DNA from 3 places in the Streptomyces sp. NBC_01017 genome. Region 3 is predicted to be linked to each of the others. Evidence: riboswitches for the same ligand, from Rfam matches in the RefSeq annotation. Region 3 holds a riboswitch; each other region holds the start of a gene.
What was found. Region 3 has a riboswitch for cyclic di-AMP ahead of OG331_RS42505 (C40 family peptidase). Riboswitches for the same ligand answer to the same signal wherever they lie in the genome.
Positions count from the first base shown of each region.

Region 1: another riboswitch for cyclic di-AMP. It lies ahead of OG331_RS20635 (NlpC/P60 family protein); the one in region 3 lies ahead of OG331_RS42505 (C40 family peptidase).
Region 2: another riboswitch for cyclic di-AMP. It lies ahead of OG331_RS41455 (C40 family peptidase); the one in region 3 lies ahead of OG331_RS42505 (C40 family peptidase).

Region 1 covers NZ_CP108683.1:4,572,105-4,577,697, reverse strand. The annotation lists gene OG331_RS20650 (NlpC/P60 family protein) at 1-777, opposite strand, end outside; gene OG331_RS20645 (hypothetical protein) at 1,225-1,578, shown strand; gene OG331_RS20640 (tellurite resistance/C4-dicarboxylate transporter family protein) at 1,556-2,542, opposite strand; gene OG331_RS20635 (NlpC/P60 family protein) at 2,803-3,969, opposite strand; cyclic di-AMP (ydaO/yuaA leader) riboswitch at 3,978-4,146, opposite strand; gene pcrA (DNA helicase PcrA) at 4,512-5,593, shown strand, end outside.
Region 2 covers NZ_CP108683.1:9,019,635-9,025,227, forward strand. The annotation lists gene OG331_RS41430 (DUF397 domain-containing protein) at 49-276, opposite strand; gene OG331_RS41435 (helix-turn-helix domain-containing protein) at 286-1,155, opposite strand; gene OG331_RS41440 (ATP-binding protein) at 1,369-1,827, shown strand; gene OG331_RS41445 (LysR family transcriptional regulator) at 1,843-2,757, opposite strand; gene OG331_RS41450 (LysE family translocator) at 2,865-3,479, shown strand; gene OG331_RS41455 (C40 family peptidase) at 3,545-4,018, opposite strand; cyclic di-AMP (ydaO/yuaA leader) riboswitch at 4,022-4,232, opposite strand; gene OG331_RS41460 (hypothetical protein) at 4,575-4,883, opposite strand; gene OG331_RS41465 (ATP-dependent Clp protease proteolytic subunit) at 4,891-5,526, opposite strand.
Region 3 covers NZ_CP108683.1:9,271,676-9,277,268, forward strand. The annotation lists gene OG331_RS42490 (hypothetical protein) at 1-371, shown strand, start outside; gene tgmA (putative ATP-grasp-modified RiPP) at 506-697, shown strand; gene tgmB (ATP-grasp ribosomal peptide maturase) at 711-1,667, shown strand; gene OG331_RS42505 (C40 family peptidase) at 1,771-3,237, opposite strand; cyclic di-AMP (ydaO/yuaA leader) riboswitch at 3,294-3,471, opposite strand; gene OG331_RS42510 (NAD-dependent epimerase/dehydratase family protein) at 3,614-4,672, opposite strand; gene OG331_RS42515 (dihydrodipicolinate synthase family protein) at 4,743-5,240, opposite strand.

The DNA of each region.
Region 1 (5,593 bases), 4.7 Mb from region 3:
GTAGGGGCTGCCCAGTTTTGAGTACGCGTACGAAATGGCCGACGCGGCGCGGGCGTTGGGTGCCTGTGCGGTGGCCGGGCCGGGAGCGGTCAGGGCGTCTCGGGAGCCTGTCGAGGAGCGGGCCGCGCGGTCGGTGCCGCCGCTCGCGCTCTGGAGGCGGGCGCGCTCCTCGGTGGTCAGTTGGGTGAGCAGAGTGCGGGCGGCGTCCAGCTTGTCGGTGATCGTTTTCCTGTGCCCTTGCAGTTCCGCCTGGCGGGACTGCAGCGAGGTCAGTTCGATGCGCGCGGCCCCGCGCAGTTGCTCGATCTCGCGTAGTTGCCTGCGGACGCTCGCGACGGATGCCGCCTGACGGTTGCCGGCGCGTTCGGCGAACTCCGCGCCGTCGAGGTAGCGGTCGGGGTCGTTGGAGAGCGCGAGTTGGAGGGCCGGTTCGACGCCGCCGTCGCGGTACTGCGCCGCGGCCATCGAACCGAGCGCTTCACGCGCCGAGTTGAGTTTCTCCGTCTTGCGGGCTGCCTCGTCCTGCAGCGACCTGATCCGCCGCTCGGCAGCGTCCGCCTTCTCCTTCGCGCCGTTGTACTTCTCGGTCGCGACCTCCGCCTCGTGGTACAGCTTGTCCACCTTCGCCTTGACCTGAGCCGGTGTCAGCTGCGGTTCGGCGTGACCGGTCCCGTCGAAGCCCGTCGCCGTCGCCGCGCCCGCCAGGGCGATCGTCCATGCCGTGCGGGCCGTACTGCCGCCGACCGAGCGCTGACGGGGCTTTCGGTGCGCTGCCACGTGGACTGCACGTCCTTTCGTACGACCGCCTCGTCCCGCACGTCCGCCACGACAGCCTGGGGAGCGGACGGACGACTGCCCGCGGGCGGATGACGCGTCCGGCGACGGCCCACACAGGGGGGAGCGGGCCGCCGCCGGACCTTTCTCGGCGGTGGTGTCCGACTGCCGCCCCTGGCCCGGGCGGCGGTGGGGAGCCGGTCACCTGGTGGAGGACGCTAAACCTGGGTGTGCCGGGGTGGTAACGCGTTGTGCGGAAGTGCCGGGAGTGGATCGTTGGGTGACCGTAAGTGAGCGTGATCGCGAGATGGGGGCGTCTTGTTCACGCTGTGTGCTGACCGATGTGGCGGAATGGGGGGTGGGCGGGGGCTGCGGGGTGCTATGGGGCGCATATATGCAAGACCGGGGCGGTGGTGGGTGCCCTGACGGGGCTGATTAGGCTCCGGCCCCATGGACGTACTCATCCACCTTTTCGTCGGTCTGCACATCATCGGTATCGCCGCGTTGCTGGGTGGTTTCTTCACCCAGATGAAGGCGATGGGCCAGGGCACCGCGCGGTTCGTGCCCGCGATGCTGCACGGCGCGCTGACCATGCTGGTCACCGGCGTCATCCTCGTCGGCCTCAACCAGGCGGACGATCAGTCCGTCAACAACATCAAGATCGGCGTGAAGCTGGCGCTGCTGATCGTGATCCTCGGGCTGGTGTACGTGAAGCGGGACGAGGAGACGGTGGACAAGCGGCTCTTCGGGTTGGTGGGGCTGCTGGCCATGGTGAACGTCTTCATCGCCGTTCTGTGGACGTGACCTCGGTGTAGCTCAGTACTGCGCCTGCCGCGACCGCAAGCCATGCCGCGACGGCGATCCACAGCAGTGCCTCGCCGGGGGTCTTGAGCCACGGGACGTCCACTGCGGTGGCGACGGCGAGGACCGCCGCGGCCGTCATGCCCATGGGGAACACGGTTGCCCAGCGGCGTACGTCGTAGCGCAGCCGTGGCCGGCCGATCTCGGCGAGGAGCAGGACGGCGTACCAGGCCAGGTCCAGGACGAGTAGGGCGACGGTCACCGTGCGCAGGACGTCGGTGTCGTCCTCGTTCCAGAGGTACAGGCTGGCGCTGTCGGCCGACATGAGCTTCGAGCCGGCGAGTGCGGAGATGGCGAGGGCGCCGCCTGCCACCCAGTGGTCGCCGGCGCCCCTGGTCACCTGCCGCAGGTCGAAGCGGGTCAGGGCCATGACGTAGAGCACCAGGCCGAGCCAGAACAGGACCAGGGCCGCGTGGGCGAGCCATGCCGTGGACTCGGTCGCGGCGAGGGTTGCGGCCAGGACGGCGAGGCCCTGGGTGGCCACGCAGCTGAGGAAGACCGCGCCGGGCATGCGGGGGTGCAAGCGGCGTACCACGGCGATGAGGAGGCCCGGCCAGAGCAGAGCCGCCAGGGCCAGTAGGGCCTTGGCGAGGGGTTGCCAGCCGAGGGTGGCGAAGCGGGTGCCGAGAACCGCCGTCGCTGCGATGGCGGTGAGGGCGGCGGGGGTGGCTGCCTCTTTGAGCCACCTGGCGCGGTCCCGGAGGAGCCTCGCGGTGAAGCCGCCCGCGAGGGCCAGCCAGGCTGCGCAGGCGAGGGCGAGGGCGATTCGGGACAGGGTTTCGTAGCCGGCCTGGTGGAGGGCGACCGACAGGATGCCGGTTGCCATGACGGCGGCGCCGGCGGTGGGGGGACTCTGCGACCACCAGGTGTGGAGGGGGGATGCGGGGGTGGTCGTGGGGGCGGGCATGGGGTCGATGCTAGGGATTGGGGGGTGTGGGGTGGGTGGGGGCACGCGCGCGTGTGGGGTGAAATGCACGTCTGCCGCGCGACGGTTGGGCGACGGGTGCCTGCGGCGGCCCGCTCGGGTGAGTGGGGGTTCGCGTAGCGCCTGACTGTTCGTTGTGGGTCGGGGCCGTGCCACCGTACGCGGGTGCGGGTGCGGGTGCGTTTGCCGCACCACTACGCGCGCGTGGCGGAGGCAGTGCGCCACGCGCGCGTGTGTGTTCGTCAGGCCGGGCGGACCACGCTGTGGATCGACGACTCTCCGTCGTAGTAGATCGATTCCTCGCGGACGTACGCGCCGGGCTTCGGGGCGTGGATCATCATGCCGTTGCCGATGTAGAGGCCTACGTGCGTGATGTCGTCGTAGAAGAAGACCAGGTCGCCGGGCTGGGCGCTGGAGACGGGGACCGCGGTGCCGGCGTTGACCTGGTCGTAGGTGACACGGGGGATGTCCACGCCTGCGGCCTTCCAGGCGCCCTGGGTGAGGCCGGAGCAGTCGTAGGAGTCGGGGCCGGTGGCGCCCCAGACGTACGGCTTGCCCACCTGGGCGCGGGCGAAGGCCAGGGCCTTCTCGGCCTTGGTGGCGTACGAGGAGTCCGACGCCGACGAGTCGGAGGAGGACGAGTCGGACGAGGAGTCGTTGCTCTCCTGCTGCTGCGCCGCCTCCTGGCGCCGGCGCTCGGCCGCCTCTTGCTGCCGGGCCAGTTCCGCCGCCTTGCGGGCGGCCTCCTCCTGCTTGCGCTTCTCGATCGCGGCGAGGCGGGCCTTCTCCTCCGCCGTCAGCTTCGACAGCAGTTCGCGTGCGTCGGCGAGCTTCTTCTGGACGGTGGACTTGGCCGTCTGGAGGTCGTTCTGCGACTCGGTGAGCGTTTCGAGGCTCTGGGTGGCCTCCTTGCGCTTCTTCATCGTCGCGGACTGCTGGGTGAAGTAGTCGTCGACCGATTCCTTCTGGCGGCCCGTCATGCGGTCCATCAGCTGGGTCTGGTCGAAGTAGTCCTGCGGGCTGTCAGCCAGGAGGAAGGTCGCCGTGTCGGGGGCCGAGGTGCCCGTGCGGTACTGGGCGGCTGCGTTGCGGCCGAGTTCCTCGCGCGCGTCGTTGAGCTTCTGGGTGCGCTGGGCGACGTCGTCGAGGAGGGTGTCGACGCGCTTGCGCTGCTTTGCGGTCTTCTCTTTGGCCGCGTTGTACTTCTCGGTCGCCGACTCCGCCTGGCGGTAGAGGTCGTCGACCTTCTTCTCGACCTCTTCGAGGCTCGGTTTGTCGTCCGTCGAGGGGCTCGCGTTGGCCGTCTGGGACAGCAGGGCGACGGAGGTGAGGGCCGCCGTGGCGAGGGCGGGGGTCCGTATGCCTGCTACGCGCGTACCAGCGGGACGCGACTTGCGGTGCGACGCCAAGGGAGGCGACTCCTTCCATGCTCCGCCTACCGAGTTAGCTGTCGGGTTCGGGCGGATGGTTAGGAAGGGTTGCCCTACGGCCGCTCCCCGGGCGGGAGTCGGGCCGATTCACCCCAAGTTCGGTGGGTCCCCGGCTCCGGGTGCACGGCGGCGCTCCGGACTCGGCGGAGGCCGTGCGGCCCGGCGACGTTCGCCGGTGGGGGTCGTACGGCCTGTCCGGCACGGTAGCCAACTCGTGTGGCCCCTGTGAAGGTTGATGTTCGATATGCCCGATACATTTTCGTGACCTTGGCGATGTGTGCCGTGGATCGTGGTCGATGTGGCGGGGTTGGTGGTCAGTTGTGAGCGTTTTGGGTTTTGAGGGTATTTCGGCCGACTCGGGTCGGTTGGTTTCGGGGGATTGCGGATCGTAATGGGGTGGTTCTGGAGGGTGAGGGGAGTGTTTGGGGTGCGTGGGTTCTGAAGATCGGTGAGTGCTGAAACAGGTGATGTTCTCAGGGCGGCGGCGGGCTGTCAGTGGGGCGCCCTAGACTCGGAGAGCGATGAGCAGCCTCTTTGACGACAGCTTCCTGGCGGGCCTCCAGGCCCCGCGGGCCCATGCGGGCGAACCACCACCGCCGCCCGAGGACGATCACGCTCCGGAGCCGGTTCCGGACGATCTGTTCGGCGGGAAGTTCGACGTGCCGCCGGACCGGGACGACTACTACCGCGACGGCGCCCCGCGCCCGGCCCTGGATGCGGCAGCGCTGCTGGCGGGGCTGAACGAGAACCAGCGTGCGGCCGTCGTCCACTCCGGCGGCCCGCTGCTCATCGTGGCTGGCGCCGGGTCCGGCAAGACGCGTGTGCTCACCCATCGCATCGCGTACCTGCTGGCCGAGCGGAATGTGCATCCGGGGCAGATCCTCGCGATCACCTTCACCAACAAGGCCGCGGGTGAGATGAAGGAGCGCGTCGAGCAGCTCGTCGGCCCGCGCGCGAACGCGATGTGGGTGATGACCTTCCACAGCGCGTGCGTGCGCATCCTGCGCAGAGAGAGCAAGAAGCTCGGGTTCACCTCGTCGTTCTCGATCTATGACGCCGCCGACAGCAAGCGGCTGATGGCGCTCGTGTGTCGTGATCTGGATCTCGACCCCAAGCGGTTTCCGCCCAAGTCCTTCAGCGCCAAGATCAGCAATCTGAAGAACGAGCTGATCGACGAGGAGGACTTCGCCGCCCAGGCGACGGACGGCTTCGAGAAGACCCTCGCGCAGGCGTATGCCCTGTACCAGTCGCGGTTGCGGGAGGCCAACGCCCTCGACTTCGACGACCTGATCATGACGACGGTCAATCTGCTGCGCGCCTTCCCGGACGTCGCCGAGCACTACCGCCGGCGGTTCCGGCATGTGCTGGTCGATGAGTACCAGGACACCAACCACGCGCAGTACGCGCTGGTGCGCGAGCTCGTCGGTACCAGTGAGCACCCCGTCGACGTGCCGCCGAGCGACAACGACATCCCGCCCGCCGAGCTGTGCGTGGTGGGTGACGCCGACCAGTCGATCTACGCCTTCCGGGGCGCCACCATCCGCAACATCCTCCAGTTCGAGGAGGACTACCCGGACGCGACGACGATCCTCCTGGAGCAGAA
Region 2 (5,593 bases), 250 kb from region 3:
CGCACCGATCGGAAATGATCGGAATCGGTCAGGCTGATCGGGAAACTGTCAGGACTGGAGCGCCGCCATGAAGCCCGCCCAGCTCTCGGGGGAGAAGAGCAGCGCGGGTCCGGCCGGGTCCTTGGAGTCGCGCACGGCGAGCAGCCCGGTCCAGGGACCCGAGTGCGGCCGCGCCGTCTCGACGCAGTTGTTGGCTCCGGTGCTGTAGCTGCTGCGCAGCCATCGTGCACCAGGCAGTTCGGTGCTTGAACTCACCTTCCGAGGCAGGGCGGTCATGGTGCCTCCTTACGCGCCGCCAGCCAGTGCGGCGATGTAATCCATCGATTCCTCGGGCGAAAGGGCGTGGATCCGAAGGGCGTTGAAGGCCTCCGTGTAGGCCTGGAGGTCTTCTTTCCGTTCGAGGTAGAGGCTACTCGTCAAGTGGTCGAGAACAACCACATCCAGATCAGAAGTGCGCGAGAATGAGAAGATAACGAAAGGCCCGGTGATGCCGATATGCTCGCCGGCCGCGAACGGCAGGACCTGCAGCCGCACTTGCGGCAGTCGCGCCGCCTCCACCAGCCGCCTCAACTGCCGCTCCATCACCTCGGGCCCGCCGATCTCCCGGCGCAGCACCGCCTCGTCCAGCACCGCACTCAGCTCCAGCGGCGGCTCGGCGCGCAGCACGTCCTGCCTGGCCAGACGGACCGCGACCAGAGCGTCCAGGCGTTCGTCGGCGTCGTCGTCGAGCCCGCCCACCGCGGCCCGGGTCACCGCGCGGGCGTACTCGGGCGTCTGCAGCAGCCCGGGCACCACGGAGGTCTCCAGCGTGCGCATCGCGCTCGCCTGGGACTCCAGGCTGATGAAGTCGCGGTACGTCGTCGGCAGCACTCCGCGGTACGCGTGCCACCAGTGATCCCGGCCGTCACCCCCGTCGGAGCCCGCCAGCGCCAGCATCAACTGGCGTAGTTGGACATCCTGTACGCCGTAGACGTCGAGCAGTAACCGCACATCGGCCGGTTTCACCCCGCTGGCACCCGTCTCGATCCGGCTCACCTTGGACTGGTGCCAGCCCACCAGCCGGGCCGCCTCACCACTGGTGAGCCCGGCCCCGGTGCGCAACGCACGCAGTTCCGCGCCCAGTTTCCGGCGGCGCACCGCGGGACCGTGCTGCATGCGCAACTCCTTACTCCAACCGAGCCGTCCAAATACGGTCTGCCGTCGCAGAGTTCACCGCTTCGAGCGACAGATATATGCATATCTCGGGGGATCGGCACCGTGACGGCCCTGGTAATGGCAGTCTGGCGACGAAGCACCAGTCCGGGACCGTACTCGAACCCTCCGCTCCGTGTCGGACTGCGGTCCCGTTGGGAAAGGGACGACATCGCCATGGCAGACCATTTGGAAGCATCCGTCACTCTGCCGAGCGATCCCGCCTCGGTCTCCGCGGCCCGAACCTATGTGGTCACCACCCTTGCGGAGTGGGGACTGCCACCGGACACGGAAGCGGCCGACACCATTCGCCTGATCGTCTCCGAACTCACCACCAACGCCGTACAGCACACCCTCGGCCAGTCACCCACCTTCACGGTGGACCTCGTGCTCGACCGTGACGAACACCTGCGCATCGGGGTCACCGACAGCCACCCCCGCTTCCCCAAGCGACTGCCCGCCGCCGTCCAGCAGGACAACGGCCGTGGCCTGGTCATCATCCGCTGGCTGACCGCGGAATGCGGCGGCAAGCTGAGAGTGCGCCCGACCCGCGAAGGCGGCAAGACCATCTCCATCGAACTGCCGTGGACGGTGCCCGCGGAACCCGTGCCGATCGCAGGACCCCAGGAACCGTAGCCGCAGGCCCACCCCTCAGGTCTGCCGCGACCGGCCGAACGAGCCGCGCAGCAGAGCCCGGAAGGCATCCGCAGCCGGAGCCGCCTCCTCGCTCCGGAAGGCGACCGAGATCGTACGGCGCAGCTCAGCGCCCTCCAGCGCGCGCACCCCGACCGGCGTGACCGACGTACGCGCCACCATCTCCGGTACGACCGCGACCCCGAGCCCCGCACTGGCCAGCGCGCACACCAGGAGATACCCCGGCGTCGGCACCAGCACCGAGGGCAGGGCCCCCGCCCGGGCCAGCACCGCCTCCACACCCCGCCGGGCCGGAGCGTCCGGCGCCATGCTGATCAGCGGCTGCCCGGCGAGCTCGGCCAGCGGCAGCCGTGCGGTCCCGCTGGTGAGGGCGTGGCCCGGAGCGGACACCAGGACCAGCTCCTCGACGAGGATCGGCTCGACGCGGACCGAGGACGTCAGCGGGATCGGGTCGCCCGGCTCATACGCGTGCGTCAGCGCCAGATCCACCTCCCCGGCCGCCACGGCGGCGACACCCGCCGACGGTTCGTAGTCGGCGACCGTCAGCTCCACGTCCGGATGGGCCCGCCGGAAGGCGCTGAGGGCCGGCGGCAGCAGATGGATGCCCGCGGTCTGGAAGGTGCCGAGCCGGAGCGTGCCGCCCGACAGGCCGGTCAGCCGGGCCAGCTCGTGCCGTGCCCGCTCCAGCTCGTCGAGCACCCGCCGCGCCCGCGCCACCAGCAGCTCGCCCGCACCTGTCAGCCGCGCTCCGCGGTGATGCCGTACCAGAAGTGCGGTGCCCGCCTCGCGCTCCAGCTTGGCTAGCTGCTGGGAGAGCGCGGGCGTGGTGTAGCCGAGCCGCTCGGCCGCCCGGGTGATCGAACCCGCCTCGGCGACCGCCACCAGGGCGGCGAGCCTGGTCGCGTCGTACATGCCGGGCCCCTCGTCCGTCCAAGCCTGTCTGCCTAAAGCAATGCTTTAGGCTAGCCCAGGATATTCGACATACCTGCTGAAGGCTTCCGCCCGGCACGCTGAGTGCCATGGACGCTCAGCTCATCGCCTTCACCGGGGTTTCCGCCGGCCTCGTCGCCATGCCCGGCGCCGACTTCACCGTCGTCGTGCGCAACGCCCTCGTCTCCCGCCGGGCCGGCATCGCCTGCGCGCTCGGGATCGGGGCCGGGATGCTGGTGCATGTGACGCTGGCGGTGCTGGGGGTCGCCGCGGTCCTGGCCGCCGTACCGGCGCTGTTCCGTGCGCTCCAAGTGGTCGGCGGGGTCTATGTGTTGTATCTGGGCGTCCAGACCCTGCGGCGGCGGCGCGGTGAAGTGGCGGACACGGGCGAGGACTCCACCGGGCGACCGCTGCGGCAGGGCTTCGTCACCAACGCCCTCAACCCGAAGGCGTCCCTGACCTTCCTCAGCGTGGTGCCCCAGTTCGTGCCCGCGGGCGCTCCCGCGCTGCCCCGGACGCTGCTGCTCGCACTGATCGTGCTCGCGATCGCGCTGGTGTGGTTCCAGGCGGTCGCGCTGCTGGTGGACCGGCTCGGGCGGTGGCTGCGCCGGCCGCGCGCCGCCCGGGCGGTCACGACCGTCACCGGCGTCGCGCTGACGGCCTTCGGCGTCGGGCTCCTTGCCGGGCCGCTGATGGCCGTCTGACGGCCTTTCTCGTGCCCCGTGGGCGATGACGGCGTGTCAGGCCGCCGCCATCGCCCCGGGGTGGGTCACTTGACCCGGCCGTACCAGACGCTCCTGGTCCAGATCTTCTGCAGCTTTACCACGTCCCCGCTCTTGGGGGAGTGCCAGATCCTTCCCTTCCCGGCGTAGATGCCGACGTGGTAGACGTACGACCCCGAGTGGAAGAACACCAGGTCTCCGGCCTTGCGGCTGTTGGCGGAGATGTGGCGGGTCTTGTTGTACTGCTGGGCCGCCGTGCGGGGCAGCTTCTTGCCCGCCTTCTTGAACGAGTACAGCGTCAGCCCGGAGCAGTCGAACCGGTTCGGCCCCGTGGCGCCCCACCTGTACGGGGAGCCCTTCTTGGAGGCCGCGATCTGAAGTGCCTTCGTCGCCGGTGTGGCTGCCTCCGCTTCGGACGTGAAGCCGGGCGCCACTATCGAGCCGCCCACTGCGGCGATGGTGAGAGCCGAGGCCGTACCGGCCCGGGCCATGAGCGACGGGACACGATTGAGCGCAGTCATGCGCAACCCTTCGTCAGCCGCCTGTGAAGGATGACCTGTCGGATTCGGGCTGGCGAAGTTGCCCGGCCGCATTGCTGCGGCTTCACCCCAAGGGCTGCTCGGATCGAACGAACGTCCGCTCCGGCGACCCGTCTTGCTCGGGTCCTCCACTCCTGCCGATCCACTCCTGTCGACCGGTCATCCGGGCGGCGGCAGGACTCGGCGTCCGCCCGGACCGCCCCGCCGCTGCGGCGGGGGCTTGTCGTCAGACAGGGATCTTGGTGCACGGATGAGCGAAATACCCAGCGGAACCGGTGATTTGTGGTGTTAGTCACCACTCACCCGTTCGGGTGGGTACCCGTGTGTTCGAGAGGGTGTCCAGAGGGCGAAGGCGTCCCGGACCAGCGATGGAGCGCCTTGTTCCGCCGTGGACTCATGCCCGTTGCGCAACCCTGACGGGCCCGCAAAAGGAGCCACGGCTACGCCGAAAGGGGGTACGCCGTTTGGTCCGTTTCAGCCTTGCTCCGGACGCGTCGTCAGTGAGATCGAGACGTCCGGGGCCGGCCTGTACACGTCGTCAACTGTCGGAGCGCGGCGGCAGCGTGACGCGAGCCGTGCGGCGCTCCCCGTCCAGCACGCGCAGCGCACGCGCGAGCGTGGGAGCGTGCAGCTCCGTCTCGCCCCGCTGGTGCATCAGCGCCAGCGCGTCCCGCAGCTCGGCCGCTTTGCGGACGAGCGCCTGGGCGGCACGCAGTCCGCGGTAGGTGTCGCCGTCCTGCGCCGGGTTGATCCGGCCGAGCAGGTCCACCACATCGAGATAACGGTCGATCAACTCGCCCTCCGCACGGGTCAGCGCGGGCAGGGGCGGCAACTCGGGTGGCAGCACCGGCCGATCACCGCCCCGTGGGCGGCGCGAGGGTCGCCTTGCGGCTGGGGATGATCCGGTCCACCAGTCCGTACTCCAGCGCCTCCTGGGCGTTCAGGATCTTGTCCCGCTCGATGTCCTTCGACACCTGCTCGCGGGTGCGCCCGGTGTGCCGGGCGAGCATCTCCTCCAGGCTGCCCCGAATCCGCGTCAGTTCGTCGGCCTGGATGGCCAGATCGCTGGCCTGGCCCTCGACCGGCTCGGGCAGCCCCGGCTGATGGATCACCACTCGGGCCCCGGGCAGGGCGAACCGCTTCCCCGGCGTGCCCGCGGCGAGCAGCACCGCGCCGGACGCGCCGGCCTGGCCCAGGCAGATCGTCTCCACGTCGCAGGTGACGTACTGCATCGTGTCGTAGATCGCCGACATGGAGCTGAACGAGCCGCCGGGCGAATTGATGTACAGCGAGATGTCCTGGTCGGGGTCCTTGTGCTCCAGATACATGAACTGGGCCATCACGTCGTTCGCCGAGATGTCGTCGATCTGCGTGCCGAGGAAGACGATCCGCTCCTCCAGCAGTTTCGAGTACGGATCCTGCGTCCTGAGGCCTGAACTCGTGCGCTCGGTGAACTCGGGCAGTACATAGCGGGCTGACGGTCGGGTCATGGCTCACGCTCCCTTGCCGGGTGCCTGTAAAAAATGTACAGGACGTACATGACGTAATGTAGGGAGC
Region 3 (5,593 bases):
AGCGGCTGCGGAAACTGGGATACGAACTGTTCCTGGAGCACCAACCGGACGTCACCTGGCGGGAGTTCGCCAAGTACGGCGCCATTCCGGGGACGCAGGTCCTGGCTGTGACTCTCACTCTCGAGGACGGCCGCGAGATGGTGTGCAGCCTGGTGGTGGGGATGTCTCAGGAAGCGTTCTCCGCCGAGTCGGACATCGGCGTCGACGATCCGGACGCCGAGAGCGGCTACCGCTACCTGCTGGAGATCCCGGAGTCCCTCGCCGACTCGCTCGACGAGTTCATCCCGCTGCTCGACCACCAGCTGGATCAACTCGTCGAGGCGGCACCGCGGTTGCTGCGCGAACTGCGAGCGGGTACGCCGAAGGCCTGACGGGTTCAGAGGCCTTTGGGTTTCCTGTGAAGGGTGTGACTACGTTCACGCCGATGTGGCGGAAAGTGATGAATTCCTTACGCAAGCGGCGCGTAAGTGACGGTAATTCAAACAACACGCCATGGAGGTTTAAAGTGCAACCGTTCACCCTCAAGTACGCCTTTCCCAAGGGGATCTCGCTCGCGGTGACGCCGTATCACTTCGACCCGGCCCGGCAGCTGAACGTGCTGCCCGACGGACGCCCCGCCGTCAGTGACCCGGACCTCCTGCTCGCGGTCGGCACGACGACGTCGACCGCGGGCTCCGCGACCCACTTCGACGACTGACGATCGTGCGCGCATGACCGTACTGATCCTGACGTCCGAGGAGGACGTGACCGCCGACATGGTGGTGGCCATGCTGCACGGGACGGGGACGCCCGTGATGCGGCTGGACCCCGCCGACCTGCCGGGCAAGGCCGTGCTGTCCGCCGACTACGCCCACGGCGACTTCGACGGCCACCTGTCCGTCAACGGACATGTGCTCAGCATGCGGGGCCTGCGCTCCATATGGGTGCGCAGGCCCGGCGAACCGGCCGCACACGCCGCCCACCCCTCGGAGTGGCTGACCGCCGAGACCCGGCAGGCGCTGTACGGGATGCTCCACTCCGCCGCCGCACGGTGGATGAACCATCCGCGCAACGCCGACCAGGCCCGCCTGAAAACCTGGCAGTTGAGGGTCGCCCACCTCAGCGGCTTCGCCGTACCGCCGACGGTCTTCACCACCTCCCCCCGGCTGGCACGGGAGTTCGCCGAGGAGTACCGGGACGTGGTGGTGAAGTCCGCCTCGGGGCCACCGCCCGGCGCCCCCGCGCTGACCCTCCCCACCACCCTCGTCGGCCCCGACGCGGACTTCTCCGCCGTCGCGGCCGGCCCCGCGCTGCTCCAGCGGTACGTCTCCAAGCGGGCCGACATCCGGCTGACCGCCGTCGGCAGCCGGATGTTCGCCGCCCGGAAGACCGCGGAACCCGGCCAGGTCGACGGACGCTACGGCGACACCGGGCACCCCTGGGAGCCGGTCCCGGTTCCCGACCGCATCGGCAAGGCGGTGCACGCGTACGTCACCCTCGCCGGACTGGCGTACGCGGCCTTCGACTTCGCCGAGGACGAGGACGGCATCTGGTGGTTCCTGGAGTGCAACCAGAGCGGCCAGTTCGGCTTCGTCGAGCTGGAGACCGGGCAGCCGATCGCGGAGGCGGTCGCCCTGTGGCTGGCCCAGCGCAGGCCGGACCGCCGGGCGTCCGAAGGGCGGGGGTGAGGCGGGCGCCGCGAACCCCGCCTACGCCACCGTCCTCAGCGCCTGGCGGATCCGGTCGCCCTACCCGATGTCCAGGTGCTGGTGGACACGGGCCAACGGCGGCTCAGGCGGGTCGGATCACGCTGTGGATCGCCGACTCCCCGGCGTAGTAGATCGACTCCTCGCGTATGGAGGCTCCCGGGCCGGGGGCGTGGATCATCGTGCCGGTTCCGGAGCAGATGCCCACGTGGCCGACGTGGAACAGGACCAGGTCGCCGGGCTCGGCGTAGGTGATGGCGATGCCTCGGCCGGCGGTCGCCTGCTCCGGTGCGGTGCGGGGGAGAGCGATGCCGGCGGCCTTCCAGGCGGCCTGGGTGAGGCCGGGCCCGTCGTAGGCCTCCGGGCCCGTCGTGCCCCAGACGCAGGGCTTGCCGATCTGGGCGCGGGCGAAGTCCAGGGCGCGCAGGGCCCGGGTGTCCTGCGGGCCCGTTGATGTGAGGGCGGCGCTCGGGTCGAGGAGCGGGTTCGTGTCGAGGGCCGGGCCGGCAGCGGTGGTTGCCGGACCTGGGATTGCGGTCTGGGCCGTGGCGATGGCCGGGCTCGCGGTGACTGCCGGGAGTGGGTCGGTGAGCGGGTCCGGTGTGGTGACCGCCGGGAGTGGGTCGGTCAGCGGGTCCGGCGTGGTGGGCCAGGGCGTCGGCGCGGCCCAGGCCGTCGTGCCGGCTGGGACCGTGGTGAGGTCGGCGGGACCCTGTGCCTGCAGTGCCTGCCACTGTTCATCGGCCGAGGGCTGTACCTGGGTCCGCGTAGCACCCCAGGTGTCGGTGACCGGTGCCGCCTCGATCGCCGCGAGCGGGGCGCTCTGCCGCGCGCTGTACGCGGACAGCAACGCGCGTGCCCGGTCGAGCTTGCGCTGGTTCTGCTCCTTGGTCGTGCGCAGCGCGGACCGCTGCTGCGGCTCGGCCGCGGGTTCGGCGGCCGGGGCGGGCAGGGCGAGGGCGTTTCCGGCCGTCGCCTTCTGCGGTGCCTCCGGAGTCGCCGGCAGCGCGGCGACGGGCCCGGCGGTCAGCTCCGCCACGGCAGCCGTCCGGGTGCCCGCACCGGACGTCAACTCGGCGACCGGCGCGGCCGGCAGCTCCAGGGCGGCACGGCCGGACGACTCCCGTGCCTGACCGGGGCCGTTCGCCGGGCGCGCGGGCCGCGTCCCGGCGGGGCGGTCGGGCATCCGGTCGCTCGGCAGCACTGCCGGAACGGTCGGACCCACCTTCGCGCGGGCGGCGTCGAACCACTGCCGCGTGATGGTGTCGAGCGCGGGGTCGCTGTGCCTGCTCTCGTCGTCACGGGGCGCGGCGGCGGGCCGGCGCGCGGCGTCCGTGGGCCGGTCGGCACGCGCTCGCGGCCCCGTCGTCGCCGCGCGGGTGGCGTTGAAGGTCCCCGTGTCGGACTCGGCCTGGTCGTAGAGGGAGCTGACCCGCCGGCTGACCTCCTCGCGGCTCGGTCCCTCGTCCGCGGCCGAAGGGGCTGCGTTGGCCGTCTGGGCGAGCAGGGCCACAGAGGTGAGGGCTGCCGACGCGAGTGCGGAATTGCGCATGCCAGGGAGGCTCAGAGCCCCCGGACGCGCGGTGCGTTCCGGCGCCATGGGTGACGTACTCCTTCCGTACTCCGCCTACCGAGTTAGCTGACGGGTTCGGGCGGTCGTCTCCGGAAGGTGTGCCCTACGGCCCTTGCCCCGAAGGGCGGTTGGGCCGATTCACCCCAAGTTCGGTTGGGTCCCCGGCTCCAGTGGACCCTTGCGGGCGCGCACCGGACTCGGCGGAGGCCGCGCGTCCCGGCGGGGTTCGCCGGAGGTCGTCGTGCGGTCCGATGCGTAACCTAACCAACTTGTGAGCCCCGCGTGAAGATTGACATGTGAAATGTCCGATACGTTTTTGTGACCTTCGACGCTCTGAGTGAGAAAGAGCCCGGATTCACTTCGCGGTGCGCTGACTTCGCCACGCTTCGTAATGATCGAGGACCGTCTCCTCGATCGGACGGTAGGTGATGCCCAGTTCGTTCACGCTGCGGCTGTTGTCCACCCGGAACCGGATGCCGAGGTGCTTGCGGATGTAGTCCTGGCTCAGCCCGAACGCCGGACCCAGGACGCGAACCGGCCAGTGCGGAAGCGCGGTGCGCGGGAGGCGCAGGTCACGGGGATGGCGGGCCCGGATCATGCGGGACATCTCGTGGGAGGACGTCATGGTCGGGGCGGCGAGGATGTAACGGCCCTGCGCGTCCGGGTTCTCGGCCGCCGCGATGTGCGCGTCGGCCACCTCGCGCACGTCCACCGTGGTGAAGCTGAAGTCGGGTGCGCCGTAGAAGAAGTAGCCCTTGAACAACTCCTCCAGCAGGAAGAGGCTGCCCGACTCGGAGGCCGGGGTGAGGGAGGGGCCCAGGACCAGGCCGGGGTTGACCGACACCATCCGCCAGCGGCCCTGGGCGGCCTCCGCGTCCCAAGCCGCGCGTTCCGCGACCGTCTTCGCGTAGTGGTACGGGTTGTTCTCCACCGTGCTGGTGGTGTTGAAGCAGCGCTCCGACAGCACCGCGTCGTCCATGGCCAGTACGTCGGCGTAGTCGCCGAAGACCGCACCCACGGTCGAGGTGAGGACCAACTTCTCCACCGTGGGTGTCCGCTCGATGGCCGCCAGCACATTGCGGGTGCCGAGCAGAGCCGGGTCGACGACGTCCCTGCGGCCGTCCTTGATCTTCTCCGGCATGAGGAACGGCGACGCCACATGGAACACCACCCGGCAGCCGGTCATCGCCTCGTCGAAGGAGCCCTCGGCCAACAAGTCCGCCTCGAACAGCTGGAGGCGGCCCGGATGTGCCTCCTGCATCTCCCGCAGGGGTCGCACCTTCGCCGAGGCGGCCGTACTGCGTACCGTGGCGTGGACCCGGTAGCCGCGCTCCAGCAGCCGTTCGACCAGATGGCTGCCGACGAACCCGCTGCCTCCGGTGACCAACACGGCCGTCGACCCGTCTGCGCCCACCGTCACTCCTTCTCCCGCGCGGAAGCCGGTCGATCACGGTAGCGGCGTTCGCGCGAGAGTGGGCACTGCTTCACCAACGGGGCAGCCGACCTTCGTACTCCGGCCGGATCCGCCGCATGTAGCCGGTGTCGTCGCGGGAGCGCATCCCGCAGTCCACGTACAGCCCGTGCCGCCGGTCCAGGGCGTCGTGGTCGAGTGCGACGCCGAGACCCGGGCCGGTGGGCACCGCGACCGCTCCGTCGCGCAACAGGAGGCCGTCGGCGCCGGCGCGTTCGATGCGGGCGGCCTGGTCGCGCGCCATCGGGGGCGGGCCGACCGCCGCGGCCAGGACGGGGACCCGGCCGGCGGTCGTCTGCACGGCGACCCGTGTGGCCTGTTCGATCTCGTCCGGCGTCAGCGCGTGGAACTCGCCGGGGCCGCAGGCGACGAACACGCCGCCCGCTCCCGCGGCGACCCCGGACTCGATGTGCCGGGCGAGCCGTTCCTCGTCCAGCGATCCGTCCGCGCCGAACGGCGTGACCGGAAAGAACAGCACTCCTTGGAACTCTATGTCTCCCTCAGTTCGCATGTATGAACTCGTTTCACACATCTAAATACTCGGTCAAGCTAAGAATCGTTTCAGGCCCATGTCAAGACATGGCTGGGGGATCCACCCCCGGAAAACCGGCCAAGGCGTGTTGTGTACGACTCGGGGAGGTCGAATGTGCGTGCGACCAGTCGAACGAGGTGGATGAAGGGCTTCCGTCCCGGCAAGAGCCCTCGGGGTGCTCCGTGGCGACATCGCTGTGCAGGTTCCGTGAACCACCTGGCCGGGGCGCGCAGGCACGATGTGCGGATGCCGGGAGGGGGTCTTCACCAAACCCCCTGCCGGGCTGGCCTGAAGGCACCTTGTTCCGTCAACTTCCAACACCGCAAGGTGGA